3 regions of the Streptomyces sp. NPDC007901 genome follow, and region 3 is predicted to be linked to each of the others. Evidence: riboswitches for the same ligand, from Rfam matches in the RefSeq annotation. Region 3 holds a riboswitch; each other region holds the start of a gene.

Region 1 (5,002 bases), on a different contig from region 3:
CACGCACGCCCGGAGGCCGCCGACGGCGCTCGGCCCCCACGGGAGGGGGCCACCTCTTCGGCGAACAGTGCCGGGCGGTGCGTGGGTGGGAGAGGGAAACGTGACCGGACCGGCGGTCAGAACGCGGGGCGCTCGGGGTCCAGCACGGCCAGGCCCTCGGCAGGAGAGGACGCCTCGGCGAAGTGCCGCCGCGGAATCCGCCCCGCCAGCCGGGCCGACCGCCCCGCCTCCACCCCGGCCCGCATGGCGTGAGCCATCCGCTCGGGATCCTGCGCCCGCGTCACCGCCGACGCCAGCATCACCCCCGCACACCCCAGCTCCATCGCCAGCGCCACGTCCGACGCCGTACCGGCCCCCGCGTCCAGAATCACCGGCACGCGCGCGTGCTCGACGATCAGCTGGAAGTTGTGCGGGTTGCGGATCCCGAGCCCCGACCCGATCGGCGACCCCAGCGGCATCACCGCCGCACACCCGACGTCCTCCAGCTTCCTGGCCAGCACGGGGTCGTCGTTGGTGTACGGCAGCACCGTGAACCCGTCGTCGACCAGCGTCTCCGCCGCGTCCAGCAGCTCGACCGGATCCGGCAGCAGCGTGCGCTCGTCGGCGATGACCTCCAGTTTGATCAGCGAGGTCCCCAACGCCTCCCGCGCCAGCCGGGCCGTCAGCACCGCCTCCCCCGCCGTGAAGCACCCGGCCGTGTTCGGCAGCACCCGGATGCCCAGCCGTTCGAGGACCGACAGCACGGACCCCCGTACCCCCGGATCCACCCGCCGCATCGCGACCGTGGTCAGCTCGGTCCCGGACGCGACCAGCGCCCGCTCCAGCACCTCCAGGCTCGGCGCACCCCCGGTCCCCATGATCAGCCGCGAGGAGAAGGTCGTACCCCCGAGGACGAACGGATCGTCGGCCATGGCTCAGCCCCCCTGCACGGCGGTGAGGACTTCCACGCGGTCGCCCTCGGCGAGCGCCGTGCCCGGCCACTCGCCGCGCGGTACGACGGTCTCGTTGACCGCCGCGGCCACCCCGGAGGGCGCGGGCGTGAGGGACCGTACGAGCGTGTCGAGCGCGGTGCCCGGGGCGATCTCCCGGCGCTCGCCGTTGACGGAGATGGTGACGGAGAGGTTCATGCGGTCTGCTCCACGAGTACGGCGCCGAATCGCCTCGGCGTGAACGGACGGGCCTCCTCCGGCGGCTCCCCGCCGGCCAGCAGCTCCGCCATCACGTCCCCCGTGACCGGCGTGAGCAGCACCCCGTTGCGGTAGTGCCCGGTGGCCAGCAGCAGGCCGTCGAGACGGGTCGGCCCGAGCAGCGGCGCGTTGTCGGGGGAGCCGGGGCGCAGCCCGGCCCGGGTCTCGGTGAGCGGCAGCTCGGTGATCCCGGGGACCAGTTCGTGCGCGTCGCGCAACAGCTCGTACACGCCCCCCGCGGTGACCGTCGTGTCCCAGCCCAGCTCCTCGCTGGTCGCGCCGACCACCAGCTCGCCGTTCTCCCGCGGCACCAGGTAGACCTGGCTGCCGCGCACCACGGCCCGTACGGTCCGGCTGAGGAAGGGCGCGTACCGCTTCGGCACGGTCAGCCGCAGTACCTGACCCTTCACCGGCCGTACCGGCGGCAGCACGTCGTCGGGCACGCCCGCGAGCTGTCCGCTCAGGCTCCCGCCGGCCAGTACCACCTGCCGCGCGCCGCAGGTGTCACCCGTGCGGGTGAGGACGCCGGTGGCGCGCCCCCGTACCACCTCCAGGCGCTCCGCCCAGTCCCGGTGGAACACCACCCCGGCCCGCTCGCACGCGGCCACCAGGGCGGCCGCCAGCCGGCGCGGGTCGATCTGGTGGTCGCCGTCGACCCGCAGCCCGCCGCGCACGCCCGGCGCGAGCATCGGCTCCAGGCGCCGGCACTCCCGGCCCGACAGCCACTCCGACTCCAGGCCCGACTGCTGCTGAAGGGCGTGCAGCTCCCGCAGATGGGCCCGGTCGTCGGCGTCCAGGGCGACCGCGAGGGTGCCGCAGCGCCGGTAGCCGAGATCGTGGCCGGTGAGCTCGGTCAGCTCGGCGGCGAAGTCGGGATAGCGGCGGGCGGAGGCCAGGTTGAGCCCCAGCAGGGTCTGCTCGCCGTAGTGCAGTTCGGTGACCGCGGCCAGCATCCCGGCCGCCACCTGCGCGGCCCCGCCGCCGGGTTCGGGATCGACCACGGCGGTGGCGAGCCCGCGCTGAGCCGCCCGCCAGGCCGTGACCAGGCCGATGACTCCGCCCCCGATGACGAGGACGTCGGACGTATGTGAGGACATGGGCGTCCAGCCCCTCCCTTCGCCGGCATGACCCGGATCAGGTTCGTACGGTCGGAGGCCGCCAGCCTCCCTCTCAGCCCGGTGCGTCCGGGCTCCCGCGTGTGCTTGCCCGCCACCCTAGCCCGCGGGGCTCCGCCCGGGTAAGACGGCCTGGGCCCGCGCTGTGGAAGACGTCACCCAGCACGCCCCATGACTGACTGTTTGTCAGTTGTCTATCGTTCTTGTCTATGGTGATCAGGTGAGCGAGCAGACGCAGCAACAGGGCACGTCACAGACGCGGCGCGTGGTCGTCGTGGGCGCGGGCATGGCCGGGGTGCAGACCGCGGTGGCCCTGCGCGAACAGGGGTTCACCGGCCCCGTCACACTGATCGGCGCCGAACCGCACCAGCCGTACGACCGGCCGCCGCTCTCCAAGGCCGTGCTCCTCGGCAAGGCCGAGAACTCCGCCTTCGAGGTCGACTTCGAGGCCCTCGACATCGAGCTGGCGCTGGGCCGCGAGGCGCTGGGCGTGCGCCCCGCCGACCGCGAGCTGGACACCGAGACCGGACCGGTGCCCTACGACGTCCTGGTCCTCGCCACCGGAGCCGAGCCGATCACGCTGCCCGGCACCGAGGGCGTGCCCGGCGTCCATCTGCTGCGCACCCTCGACGACGCCGAACGGCTGCGGCCCGTGCTCGTCCGGCAGCACGACGTCGTGGTCGTCGGCGCGGGCTGGATCGGCGCCGAGTTCGCCACCGCGGCCCGCGAGGCCGGCTGCGCGGTCACCGTCGTGGAGGCCGCCGACCGTCCGCTCGCCGGGGCGCTGCCCGCGGAGGTGGCCGTGCCGATGACCGCCTGGTACGCCGACAGCGGCGCCGACCTGCGCACCCACGCGCGCGTGGCGCGGGTCGAGCCCGGCGCGGTGATGCTCGACGACGGCTCACAGGTGCCCGCGGGCGCCGTCGTGGTCGGCATCGGCGCCCGCCCCGCCACCTCCTGGCTGACCGGCTCCGGCATCGAGCTCGGCTCCCACGGCGAGGTGCTCGCCGACGACCGGCTGCGCACCAACGTCCCGGACGTCTACGCGGTCGGCGACTGCGCCTCCTTCCCGTCCGGCCGCTACGGCGAGCGCCTGCTGATCCACCACTGGGACAACGCCCTCCAGGGCCCGCGCACCGTCGCCGCCAACATCCTCGGCGAGACCGACGCCGTCTACGACCCCGTGCCGTACTTCTGGTCCGAACAGTTCGGCCGCTTCGTCCAGTACGCCGGCCACCACGCGTCCGCCGACCGGCTGGTGTGGCGCGGCGATCCGTCCGGCCCGTCCTGGAGCGTCTGCTGGCTGCGCGAAGACCGCCTGGTAGCCCTCCTGGCCGTCGGTCGCCCGCGTGATCTGGCACAGGGACGACGGCTGATCGAGGCGGGGCGCCAGATGGACGCCGAGGCACTGGCCGATCCGGCCCGCCCCTTGAAAGATGCGACCGCAGCGCCCCTTTAGGGGCGCGGGGCTGTTGGCATGTGCGGCTCCGCCGCGTGGGCGCGATCAGCCCCCACGGCGCCGCACCCGAACACCCACCCATCGCGCCCGAACCACCAAAACGCCTACCCTTGACCCCGTGACCGAGATTGACGCAAACATCGATGCTCTCGTCCCCGCATGGCTCACCCTCCCCGACATCGCAGAGATGCTCGACGTCGAGGTGACGCGTGTGCGGCAGCTGGTCAAGGAGGGCCAGCTCATCGCCGTACGCCGTGGCGAGAACCGCGCGCTGCACGTCCCCGCCGCCTTCATCGACGGCGACAAGGTCGTCAAGGGCCTGTCCGGGACCCTGACGCTCCTGCGGGACGACGGCTTCAGCGACGAAGAGATGCTGGAATGGCTTTTCACCCCCGACGAGACCCTGCCCGGCACCCCCGCGCAGGCGCTGAGTGAGAATCGCGGTACGGAGGTGAAGCGCCGCGCCCAGGCGCTCGCCGTCTGAGGCAGCCAGTACCGACTCAACGGGGGACCAAGACGATGACCGACACCGCCCGCGCCCGGCTGGCCGACGCCCGTCTCTACCTCTGCACGGGCGCCCGTAAGGAGCAGGGTGACCTCGCCGAGTTCCTGGACGCGGTCCTGGCGGGCGGTGTCGACATCGTGCAGTTGCGCGACAAGGGCATGGAGGCCGGCGAGGAGCTGGAGCACCTCGCCGTGTTCGCCGATGCCTGCGCCCGGCACGGCAAGCTGCTCGCGGTCAACGACCGGGCGGACGTGGCCCATGCGGCCGGCGCCGACGTGCTCCACCTCGGCCAGGGCGACCTGCCGGTACCCGCCGCCCGCGCGATCCTCGGCCCGGACGTCCTGATCGGCCGCTCCACGCACGCCGGGTCCGAGGCCGCCGCGGCCGCCGTCCAGGACGGGGTGGACTACTTCTGCACCGGCCCCTGCTGGCCCACCCCCACCAAGCCCGGCCGCCACGCCCCCGGCCTCGACCTGGTGCGGTACACCGCCGGCCTGGGCACCGACCGCCCCTGGTTCGCCATCGGCGGCATCGACCTGGGCAACCTCGACCAGGTCCTGGAGGCGGGCGCCCGCCGGGTGGTCGTCGTCCGGGCGCTCACCGACGCCGACGACCCGGGCGCGGCGGCGGCCGAGTTCGCGAAGCGGCTGCGGTCGGCGTAGCGCACCGTCCGGCCCGGCTGTCCGGAAACATGTCCAGTATCCGGACGGGAGGCCGACAAACCGGGCGAATTTCC
Region 2 (5,002 bases), on a different contig from region 3:
GTGCCGGAGCTGGTCGAGCTGCCGTGGACGCCGGGCAACGATGTCGCCGGTGTCGTCGAGCGGCTCGGCGAGGGCGTGACCGGGTTCGCGCCGGGGGACCCGGTGTACGGCATGCTGCCGGTCTCTCGCCGTGGCGCGTACGCCGAGTTCACCGCCGCGCCGGCCGAGGCGCTGGCCCTCGCTCCCAAGAACCTGGACCTGGCGCACGCGGGGGCCGTTCCCCTGGTCGCCCTGACCGCCTGGCAGGCGCTGACCGTACTGGCCCGGGTCCGGCCCGGTGACCGGGTGCTGATCCACGCGGCCGCCGGTGGCGTCGGCCATGTCGCGGTGCAGCTGGCCAAGGAACTGGGGGCGTATGTCATCGGCACCGCGCGGCCGGCCCGCCACGATCTGCTGCGCGAGCTGGGTGCCGACGAGCTGATCGACCACACGGCCACCGCCTTCGAATCGGCCGTGTCCCCGGTGGACACGGTGCTGGACCTGGTCGGCGGCTCCTACGGGCCGCGCTCCCTCGAGGTGCTGCGCCCGGGCGGACTGCTCGTCGGCGCCTCGATCGACCCGGGCATGGACGAGCACCGGGCCGCCGAGCGCGGGCTGCGCTACGCGTGGGTCACCGCCGCTCCCTCCGGCGCGGTCCTGGACCGCATCACCGAGCGCATCGAGGCCGACCGGCTGCGGGTGCTCGTCCAGGACACCTACCCGCTCTCCGCGGCCGCCGAGGCGCACCGCGCGATCGAGACCGGACGCACCTCGGGAAAGCTCGTCCTCGTGCCGTGACAGACGCCTCGCGGACCCTCCGAGGGGGGGCGAGGGTGCCGGTCCGGGGTGCTGGACGCCCCGGACCGGCAGCAGGGGAGCGGCTCAGTCCGCCAGCGGCAGATAGACCCGGTTGCCGCTCGCCGCGAACTCCTTCGACTTCTGGAGCATCCCCTCCGCGATCTCCTCGGGTGACGCTCCCTCGGCCTGCGCACCGCCGAAGCGCTCGTTGATGCTCTGGCTGATCTTCATCGAGCAGAACTTCGGCCCGCACATCGAGCAGAAGTGCGCCGTCTTGGCCGGCTCCGCCGGGAGCGTCTCGTCATGGAACTCGCGGGCGGTGTCCGGGTCCAGGGCGAGGTTGAACTGGTCCTCCCACCGGAACTCGAAGCGGGCGTCGGACAGTGCGTCGTCCCACTCCTGGGCGCCCGGGTGGCCCTTGGCGAGGTCGGCCGCGTGGGCGGCGATCTTGTAGGTGATGACGCCGGTCTTGACGTCGTCCCGGTTGGGCAGGCCCAGGTGCTCCTTGGGCGTGACGTAGCAGAGCATCGCCGTACCCCACCAGGCGATCATCGCGGCGCCGATACCGGAGGTGATGTGGTCGTACGCCGGCGCGACGTCCGTGGTCAGCGGGCCGAGCGTATAGAACGGAGCTTCATCGCAGATCTCCTGCTGAAGGTCGATGTTCTCCTTGATCTTGTGCATCGGGACATGGCCCGGGCCCTCGATCATCGTCTGTACATGGAAACGCCTGGCGATCCGGTTGAGTTCCCCGAGCGTGCGCAACTCCGCGAACTGCGCCTCGTCGTTGGCGTCCGCGATGGAGCCGGGGCGCAGGCCGTCACCCAGTGAGTACGTGACGTCGTAGGCGGCGAGGATCTCGCAGAGTTCCTCGAAGTTCTCGTACAGGAACGATTCCTTGTGGTGCGCCAGGCACCAGGCCGCCATGATCGAGCCGCCGCGCGAGACGATGCCGGTCTTGCGGTTGGCGGTCAGCGGGACGAACGGCAGCCGCACGCCCGCGTGGACGGTCATGTAGTCCACGCCCTGCTCGGCCTGCTCGATGACCGTGTCCTTGTAGATCTCCCAGGTCAGCTCCTCGGCCCTGCCGTCGACCTTCTCCAGGGCCTGGTAGAGCGGCACCGTGCCGATGGGAACGGGGGAGTTGCGCAGCACCCACTCGCGGGTGGTGTGGATGTTGCGGCCGGTGGAGAGGTCCATGACCGTGTCGGCGCCCCACCGGGTCGCCCAGGTCATCTTCTCGACCTCCTCCTCGATCGAGGAGGTCACCGCCGAGTTGCCGATGTTGGCGTTGACCTTCACCAGGAACCGCTTGCCGATGATCATCGGCTCGATCTCCGGGTGGTTGACGTTGGCCGGCAGCACGGCACGGCCCGCCGCGATCTCCTCGCGGACCACCTCGGGAGCGACGTTCTCGCGGATGGCCACGTACTCCATCTCCGGGGTGATCTCGCCCCGGCGGGCGTACGCGAGCTGCGTGACCGCCTCGCCGTCCCGGCCGCGGCGGGGCTGGCGCGGGCGGCCCGGGAAGACCGCGTCCAGGTTGCGCAGACCGCCGCGCGGCGAGGTGTGCTTGATCCCGTCGTCCTCGGGACGGACGGGCCGGCCCGTGTACTCGGCGGTGTCGCCACGGGCGATGATCCAGTTCTCCCGCAGCGGCGGCAGACCCCTGCGGACGTCGGTCTCGACGAACGGATCGGTGTACGGGCCCGAGGTGTCGTAGAGCGTCACCGACTGCCCGTTGGTGAGATGCACCTGACGGACCGGCACCCGAAGGTCGGGGCGCGAACCCTCGACATACCCCTTGTGCCAGCCGATGGACTTCCCGGCCTCCAGGGACGGTTCGCCCGCAATGGGCTGTTCGTCCTGGCTGAAGGCAGGCGTGCGTGCGTCCTCATGGGTCATGAGACCTACTCCCTACGCCGGCATTACCCGGTAACAGGTTCGGCGGTCGACGCAGCGGCTTCCGTCGGGCGGCGTTCCCTGTGAAACATCACTCGTTCCACGTGAAACATCGCGAATACGGAGGTCAGCGCCCTCTCAGCCCGGTGCTCCGAGCTCCCGCGTGTGCAAAGGTGCCTCCACGCTAGCGTCAATTCGGGCGCGGTGAACAGGGGGCCCCTGCCGTTCTTGCGATGATCGGGTGGTGACCTCGACTCAGCAGCACCCTCATCCGCCCCCCGAGCCGAGGCGCGGCAACGGCGCCCCGCAGGGCGGCGGTACCGGCCACGGGGGCCATGGTGCCGGTGACGGACACAGCCACGGGCAGAGCCGGCAGTACGACCAGGGCCACGCGCATGGACAGGGCCAACAGGCCGGTCACGCGCATGGACAGGGCCAACAGGCCGGCCACGAGCACAGCCACGACAACGCCCACGCCCACCCGCCCGGAGAGGCCCCCGGCCGGGGCAGCTCCGGAGCCGGTGGCGGGCACGGCCACTCGCACAGCCACAGTCACGGACCCGCCGCGCCCGTCTCCAAGCATCTGCGCAAGGTCATCGCGGCGATCCTGATCCCCTTCACCGCCGCGGTCGTGGCCGGCCTGGTGGTGCTGTGGCCCGGCGGCGCCCCGTCGCACGAGCGCACCGGCGTCGGCTTCGACCGCCAGACGCAGCAGGCGACGGTCACCAAGGTCGTCTCGGTCAGCTGCAAGTCGGTCAACGCCTCCGGGGGCGGCTCGACCGGCGACACCTCCACCGCCGAGGGCGGTTCCTCGAAGCAGGAGGAGGACGGCACCTGCAAGAAGGCCACGGTCCGGGTCGACACCGGCAAGGACCAGGGCCGCACCTTCACCGAGATCGTGCAGCCCGACCAGTCCCGGCAGTTGCACGAGGGCGAGAAGGTCGTGGCCGCTTACGAGCCTTCCGCACCCAAGGACCTGCAGTACTCGGTCACCGACGTCAACCGGAAGTTCCCGATGGCACTGCTCGCCGGGATCTTCGCGCTCGCCGTCGTGGTGGTGGGCCGGCTGCGCGGTGTGATGGCGCTGGTCGCGCTGGCGGTCAGCTTCCTGGTGCTGACGATGTTCATCCTGCCGGGGATCCTGCAGGGCTCGAATCCGCTGCTGATGGCGGTGGTCGGGTCGAGCGCCATCATGCTGATCGCCCTGTACATCTGCCATGGGCTGTCGGCCCGGACCTCGGTGGCGGTACTCGGCACCCTGGTCTCGCTGTGCCTGATCGGGGTCCTCGGTTCGGAGTTCATCGACTGGGCCGCGCTCACCGGCAACACCGACGACAACACCGGCCTGATCCACGGCCTGTACCCGTCGATCGACATGAGCGGTCTGCTGCTGGCCGGTGTCATCATCGGTTCGCTGGGTGTCCTGGACGATGTGACGGTGACCCAGACCTCGGCCGTCTGGGAGCTGCACGAGGCCAACCCGACGATGGGCTGGCGCGGGCTGTACCGGGCGGGCATCCGCATCGGCCGCGACCACATCGCCTCCGTCGTCAACACCCTCGTCCTGGCCTACGCGGGCGCCGCGCTGCCGCTGCTGCTGCTCTTCTCGATCGCGCAGAGCAGCGTGGCCACGGTCGCCAACAGCGAACTGGTGGCCGAGGAGATCGTGCGCACCCTGGTGGGCTCGATCGGCCTGGTCGCCTCGGTGCCCGTCACCACGCTGCTCGCGGCCCTGGTGGTGTCGGCCGACCGGCCCGGCAAGGAGGCGGTCGCGGCCGTGGAGGCCCCGGGGCGCCGCGGGCGGGGGCGGCGCCGGAAGCGGTGAGAGCCCCGCGCGCGGTCCTGGAGAACGGGCCGTGCGAGGAGCGGGGTCACGGCGCCTGCCGGAGGGCGCGGAGAAGCGTTCCTGCTCCCCCTCACACGGCTCGGCGGAGCGGTTCCCGCCCCCTGCCGTAACGCCTCAGCCGGCGCTCTGTTCCTCGGCCAGGATGCGGTCCAGGGCCTCGTCCAGGTGGGCGTCGAAGTCGGCCAGCGCGCCTTCCTGGCCGAGCGGCACCAGCTTGTCCGTACGGTCGAGGAAGGCCACCAGGGGTGGCGCGGAGGAACGGAACACGGCCTGGTCGCCACCGACCTGAAGCCGGATCAGCACCTCGCCCAGGACCTCGGAATCGGCGGGCGCGATATGCACGTCGCCCTCCCCGCACGGCCGGCCCACCCCGTCGATCAGCAGCTCCCGGCCGAAGGCCCAGGTCACCGGCGCGTCCCCGGGCAGATGAAAGGTGAGCCGCACGGCATACGGATCACACGTCTCGTAGCGCAACTC
Region 3 (5,002 bases):
TGGACGAGCTGTTCCGCTACGTCCCGCACCGCAACGGCGTCGGCATCCCACGGGTCGCCGTCGAGGACGTCGAGGTCGGCGGCCAGCTGATCCGGGCCGGCGAGGTCGTCTACAACGCGTACGTCGCCGCCAACCGCGACCCCGCGGTCTTCCCCGACCCCGACGTCCTGGACTTCGACCGCACCAACGGTCCCCACCTCGCCTTCGGGCACGGCCCCCACCACTGCATGGCCGCGATCATGGCCCGCATGGAGGCCGAGATCATGATCGGCTCGGTCCTCACCCGCTTCCCCGGCATCCGGCTCGCCGTACCGCCGCGCGAGGTCGAGTTCCAGAGCCGGGGCCTGATCCGCGGACCGCGTACGCTGCCCGTGACCTGGTGACCGAGGAGGCCACGCGATGCTGACGACCGCCTATGTGCCCGGCGCCCCGAACTGGCTCGACCTGGGCAGCCCGGACACCGGGGAGAGCGCCGCCTTCTACTCCGCCGTCCTCGGCTGGGAGCACCGGTCGGCGGGACCGGAGGCGGGCGGCTACGGCTTCTTCCTGCAGGACGGCAGGACGGTCGCGGGTCTCGGCCCGCTCACCGAGGAGGGCGCGAGCCCGTCCTGGACGCTGTACTTCCACACCCCGGACGCCGACGCCACCGCCAAGGCCGTGGAAGAGGGCGGCGGCCGGGTCCGGGTCGCCCCGGGGGACGTCTTCACCTTCGGACGGACCGCCGCCTTCACCGACCCCACCGGCGCGGACTTCGCGGTCTGGCAGCCCGGCGACACCCAGGGCCTGGACCTGGTCGGCGCCCCCGGCAGCCTGTCCCGGGCGGAGCTCTACACCACCGACGCGAGCGCGGCGAAGGCCTTCTACACCTCGGTCTTCTCCTGGCAGACGCGCGATGTGCCGATGGGCCCCGGACTCACCTACAGCGTCCTCACCCCGGCCGGCGCCGGCGCACAGGCGGCCCTGGGCGGCCTGATGCAGCTGCCCCAGGCCAACCTCGACGCCGGTTCGACGCCGGAGTGGCACCCGTACTTCGAGGTGACCGACTGCGACGCGACCTCCGCCAGGGCCGTCGAGTCCGGAGCCGTCGTCCTCATCCCGGTCACCGAGGCACCGGGCATCGGTCGCTTCGCCATGTTCCTCGACCCCGTAGGCGCCCTCTTCGCCCTCATCACGACGGCCCGGTCCTGAGCCCCGTCCGCACCGGGCCCCACCGGACGAAACCTTCGGTCACAGGCCACCCAAGTGGATCTGCGACACTGGTACCACCATGCCCAAGCCCGGAGAACTCACTTTCGTCGCCCCGCGCGGAGCCAAGAAGCCGCCGCGGCATCTCGCCGATCTCTCGCCCGCCGAGCGCAAGGACGCGGTGGCCGAGACGGGGGAGAAGCCGTTCCGTGCCAAGCAGCTCTCGCAGCACTACTTCGCGCGGTACGCGCACGACCCCGAGCAGTGGACGGACATCCCGGCCGGCTCCCGGGAGAAGCTGCGCGAGGCGCTGTTCCCCGAACTGATGACCGTGGTACGGCATCTGTCGACGGACGAGGGCACCACTCGCAAGACGCTGTGGCGGCTGTTCGACGGCACGCTCGTCGAGTCGGTGCTGATGCGCTACCCGGACCGGGTGACGATGTGCATCAGCTCGCAGGCGGGGTGCGGGATGAACTGCCCGTTCTGTGCGACGGGGCAGGCGGGTCTGGACCGGAATCTGTCCACCGCGGAGATCGTCCACCAGATCGTGGACGGGATGCGGGCGCTCCGGGACGGCGAGGTGCCCGGCGGTCCTGCCCGGCTCTCGAACATCGTCTTCATGGGGATGGGCGAGCCGCTCGCCAACTACAAGCGGGTGGTCGGCGCCATCCGGGCGCTCACCGATCCCGCGCCGGACGGGCTCGGGCTCTCGCAGCGCGGCATCACCGTCTCGACCGTCGGACTGGTCCCGGCCATCAACCGGTTCGCCGACGAGGGCTTCAAGTGCCGGCTCGCGATCTCCCTGCACGCCCCCGACGACGAACTGCGCGACACTCTCGTCCCGGTCAACACCCGGTGGAAGGTGCGCGAGGTGCTCGACGCCGGGTTCGACTACGTCGAGAAGAGCGGCCGGCGGCTCAGCATCGAGTACGCCCTCATCCGGGACATCAACGACCAGGCGTGGCGCGGTGACCGGCTCGGCCGGCTGCTCCGCGGCAAGCCCGTGCACGTCAACCTGATCCCGCTGAACCCGACGCCGGGCTCCAAGTGGACCGCCTCGCGGCCCGAGGACGAGAAGGCGTTCGTCGAGGCGATCGCCGCCCATGGTGTGCCCGTCACCGTACGGGACACCCGTGGCCAGGAGATCGACGGCGCCTGTGGTCAGCTCGCGGCCACCGAGCGGTAGGATCTGGCCACCACATCTTCATATTCCGACAGGGGAGCGCCACAGCGCTGAGAGTGCGGCAATCGGGCCGCAGACCCTCTGAACCTCGCCCAGGTCATTCTGGGTAGGAAGTTCGGTCATCACTCAAGCTGTTGCGCCCTGCCCGCACACCGCGGGCAGGGCCGCGTCTCTTCCTGGTCCACCCCAGGAGGAAAACACCAGTGCACACCAAGACCTTCGTGGCCGCGGCCGTAGGGCTCGGTCTCGTCACGCTGTCCGCGTGTTCGTCGTCGTCGGGTTCGGCGGCCGACTCCAAGACCGTCACCCTCGTCAGCCACGACTCGTGGGCCGTCTCCAAGAACGTGCTCCAGGACTTCGAGAAGCAGTCCGGCTACCAGGTGAAGGTCCTCAAGGACGGCGACGCCGGGCAGGCCGTCAACAAGGCGATCCTGACCAAGGACAACCCGCAGGGCGACGTCTTCTTCGGCGTCGACAACACCCTGCTGTCCAGGGCACTCGACAACGGGCTCTTCCAGCCGTACGAGGCGAAGGGGCTCGACCAGGTCGGCACGGCCTACCGGCTCGACGCGGCCAAGCACCGGGTCACGCCCATCGACTACGGCGACATCTGCGTCAACTACGACAAGGCGTACTTCAGCGAGCACAAGCTGACCCCGCCGACCTCGTACGCCGATCTCGTCAAGCCGCAGTACAAGAACCTCCTCGTCACCGAGAACGCGGCCACCTCCTCGCCGGGGCTCGGTTTCCTGCTCGGCTCCGCCGCGCAGTACGGGGACAGCGGGTGGCAGGACTACTGGAAGAAGCTGAAGGCCAACGGCGTCAAGGTCGTCGACGGCTGGGAGCAGGCCTACAACGAGGAGTTCTCCGGCTCCGCGGGCGGCAAGAAGGCCAAGGGCGACCGGCCGCTCGTCGTGTCGTACGCCTCCTCGCCGCCCGCCGAGGTGATCTACGGCGACCCGAAGCCCAGCACCGCGCCCACCGGAGTCGCGACCGGCACCTGCTTCCGGCAGATCGAGTTCGCCGGGCTGCTGAGCAACGCCGGGAACAGCAAGGGCGGCAAGGCGCTCATCGACTTCCTGGTCTCCAAGGAGTTCCAGGAGGACATGCCGCTGAACATGTTCGTGTACCCGGTGGTGAAGGGGGCGAGTGTGCCCGCCGAGTTCACCAAGTACGGTCCCGCCGCCCAGGACCCCGAGACCATGGCGCCCGAGAAGATCGCCGCCAACCGTGACCAGTGGGTCAAGACGTGGACGTCACTCGTACTGAAGTAGCCCCGCACAAGGGCCGTTGGGGGAGCGCGGCGCGGCTCGGGCTGATGCTCGTGCCCGTCGCGTTCTTCGGCGTCTTCTTCGCCTGGCCGGTCGCGGCGATCGTCACCCGCGGTCTGAAGGCCGACGGGGCCTGGCGGTTCGGGCGGATCGCCGACGTCCTCGGCCAGTCCGACATCCGGCACGTGCTCTGGTTCACCACCTTGCAGGCGCTCGCCTCCACCGCGCTCACCCTGCTGGTCGCGCTGCCCGCCGCCTATGTCTTCGCCCGCCTGGACTTCCCGGGCAAGCAGGTGCTGCGGGCCGTGGTGACGGTCCCCTTCGTGCTGCCGACGGTGGTGGTCGGGACCGCCTTCCTGGCGCTCGTCGGGCGCGGCGGACTGCTCGACGAGCTGTGGGGCGTACGACTGGACACCACCGTCTGGGCCATCCTGCTGGCGCATGTCTTCTTCAACTACGCCGTGGTCGTACGGACCGTGGGCGGGCTCTGGGCGCAGCTGGACCCGCGGCAGGAGGAGGCCGCGCGGATGCTCGGCGCCTCGCCGCTGGGTGCCTGGCGGAAGGTCACCCTGCCCGCGCTCGCGCCCGCCGTGGCCGCCGCCGCGCTGATGGTCTTCCTGTTCACCTTCACCTCCTTCGGTGTGGTGCAGATCCTCGGCGGCCCCACCTTCTCCACCCTGGAAGTGGAGATCTACCGGCAGACGTCGGAGATCTTCGACCTCTCCACGGCCGCCGTCCTCACGATCGTGCAGTTCGTCGCGGTCGGCGCGATCCTCGCCGTGCACGCGTGGACGGTACGGCGGCGGGAGAGCGCGCTGCGCCTGGTCGCCCCGGAGGTGACCGCGCGCCGGCCGCGCGGGACCGGGCAGTGGGCGCTGCTCGGCGGGGTCCTCGCCACCGTCGCCGTCCTCCTCGTGCTGCCGCTGGCCGTGCTGGTACGGCGGTCGCTCGACGGGGGGTTCGGGTACTACCGGGCGCTGGGCGACGCCGACGGCGGCACCTTCCTGGTCGCGCCGATCGAGTCGGTGGTCAACTCCCTGCAGTACGCGGTCGCCGCCACCGCGATCGCCCTGGTGATCGGCGGGCTCGCCGCCGCCGCGCTGGCCCAGCGGGACGCGGGGCGGCTGGTACGGGGGTTCGACGCGCTGCTGATGCTGCCGCTGGGCGTGTCGGCCGTGACCGTCGGCTTCGGGTTCCTGATCGCGCTCGACAGGCCGCCGCTGGATCTGCGCCAGTCGTGGATCCTCGTCCCGCTGGCACAGGCGCTGGTCGGCGTGCCCTTCGTCGTACGGACCATGCTGCCCGTGCTGCGGGCCGTGGACGAGCGGCTGCGGGAGGCGGCGGCCGTGCTCGGGGCCTC

The links. A riboswitch is a leader RNA that binds a small molecule or an ion and turns the genes downstream of it on or off. The one in region 3 is predicted to bind thiamine pyrophosphate.
Region 1: linked by a shared signal. The riboswitch ahead of thiO (glycine oxidase ThiO) and the one ahead of ACFZDK_RS32040 (thiamine ABC transporter substrate-binding protein) in region 3 are both predicted to bind thiamine pyrophosphate.
Region 2: linked by a shared signal. The riboswitch ahead of thiC (phosphomethylpyrimidine synthase ThiC) and the one ahead of ACFZDK_RS32040 (thiamine ABC transporter substrate-binding protein) in region 3 are both predicted to bind thiamine pyrophosphate.

The regions. Positions count from the first base shown of each region.
Region 1 is NZ_JBIBKW010000002.1:552,224-557,225, forward strand. Features, by position in the region: gene ACFZDK_RS08270 (thiazole synthase) at 117-911, opposite strand; gene thiS (sulfur carrier protein ThiS) at 915-1,127, opposite strand; gene thiO (glycine oxidase ThiO) at 1,124-2,284, opposite strand; TPP riboswitch at 2,282-2,393, opposite strand; gene ACFZDK_RS08285 (FAD-dependent oxidoreductase) at 2,523-3,761, shown strand; gene ACFZDK_RS08290 (Rv2175c family DNA-binding protein) at 3,880-4,245, shown strand; gene thiE (thiamine phosphate synthase) at 4,281-4,928, shown strand.
Region 2 is NZ_JBIBKW010000003.1:65,659-70,660, forward strand. Features, by position in the region: gene ACFZDK_RS10610 (zinc-binding dehydrogenase) at 1-777, shown strand, start outside; gene thiC (phosphomethylpyrimidine synthase ThiC) at 862-2,682, opposite strand; TPP riboswitch at 2,675-2,852, opposite strand; gene ACFZDK_RS10620 (YibE/F family protein) at 2,924-4,504, shown strand; gene ACFZDK_RS10625 (SsgA family sporulation/cell division regulator) at 4,640-5,002, opposite strand, start outside.
Region 3 is NZ_JBIBKW010000011.1:118,726-123,727, reverse strand. Features, by position in the region: gene ACFZDK_RS32055 (cytochrome P450) at 1-383, shown strand, start outside; gene ACFZDK_RS32050 (VOC family protein) at 400-1,188, shown strand; gene rlmN (23S rRNA (adenine(2503)-C(2))-methyltransferase RlmN) at 1,268-2,374, shown strand; TPP riboswitch at 2,395-2,502, shown strand; gene ACFZDK_RS32040 (thiamine ABC transporter substrate-binding protein) at 2,575-3,645, shown strand; gene ACFZDK_RS32035 (ABC transporter permease subunit) at 3,690-5,002, shown strand, end outside.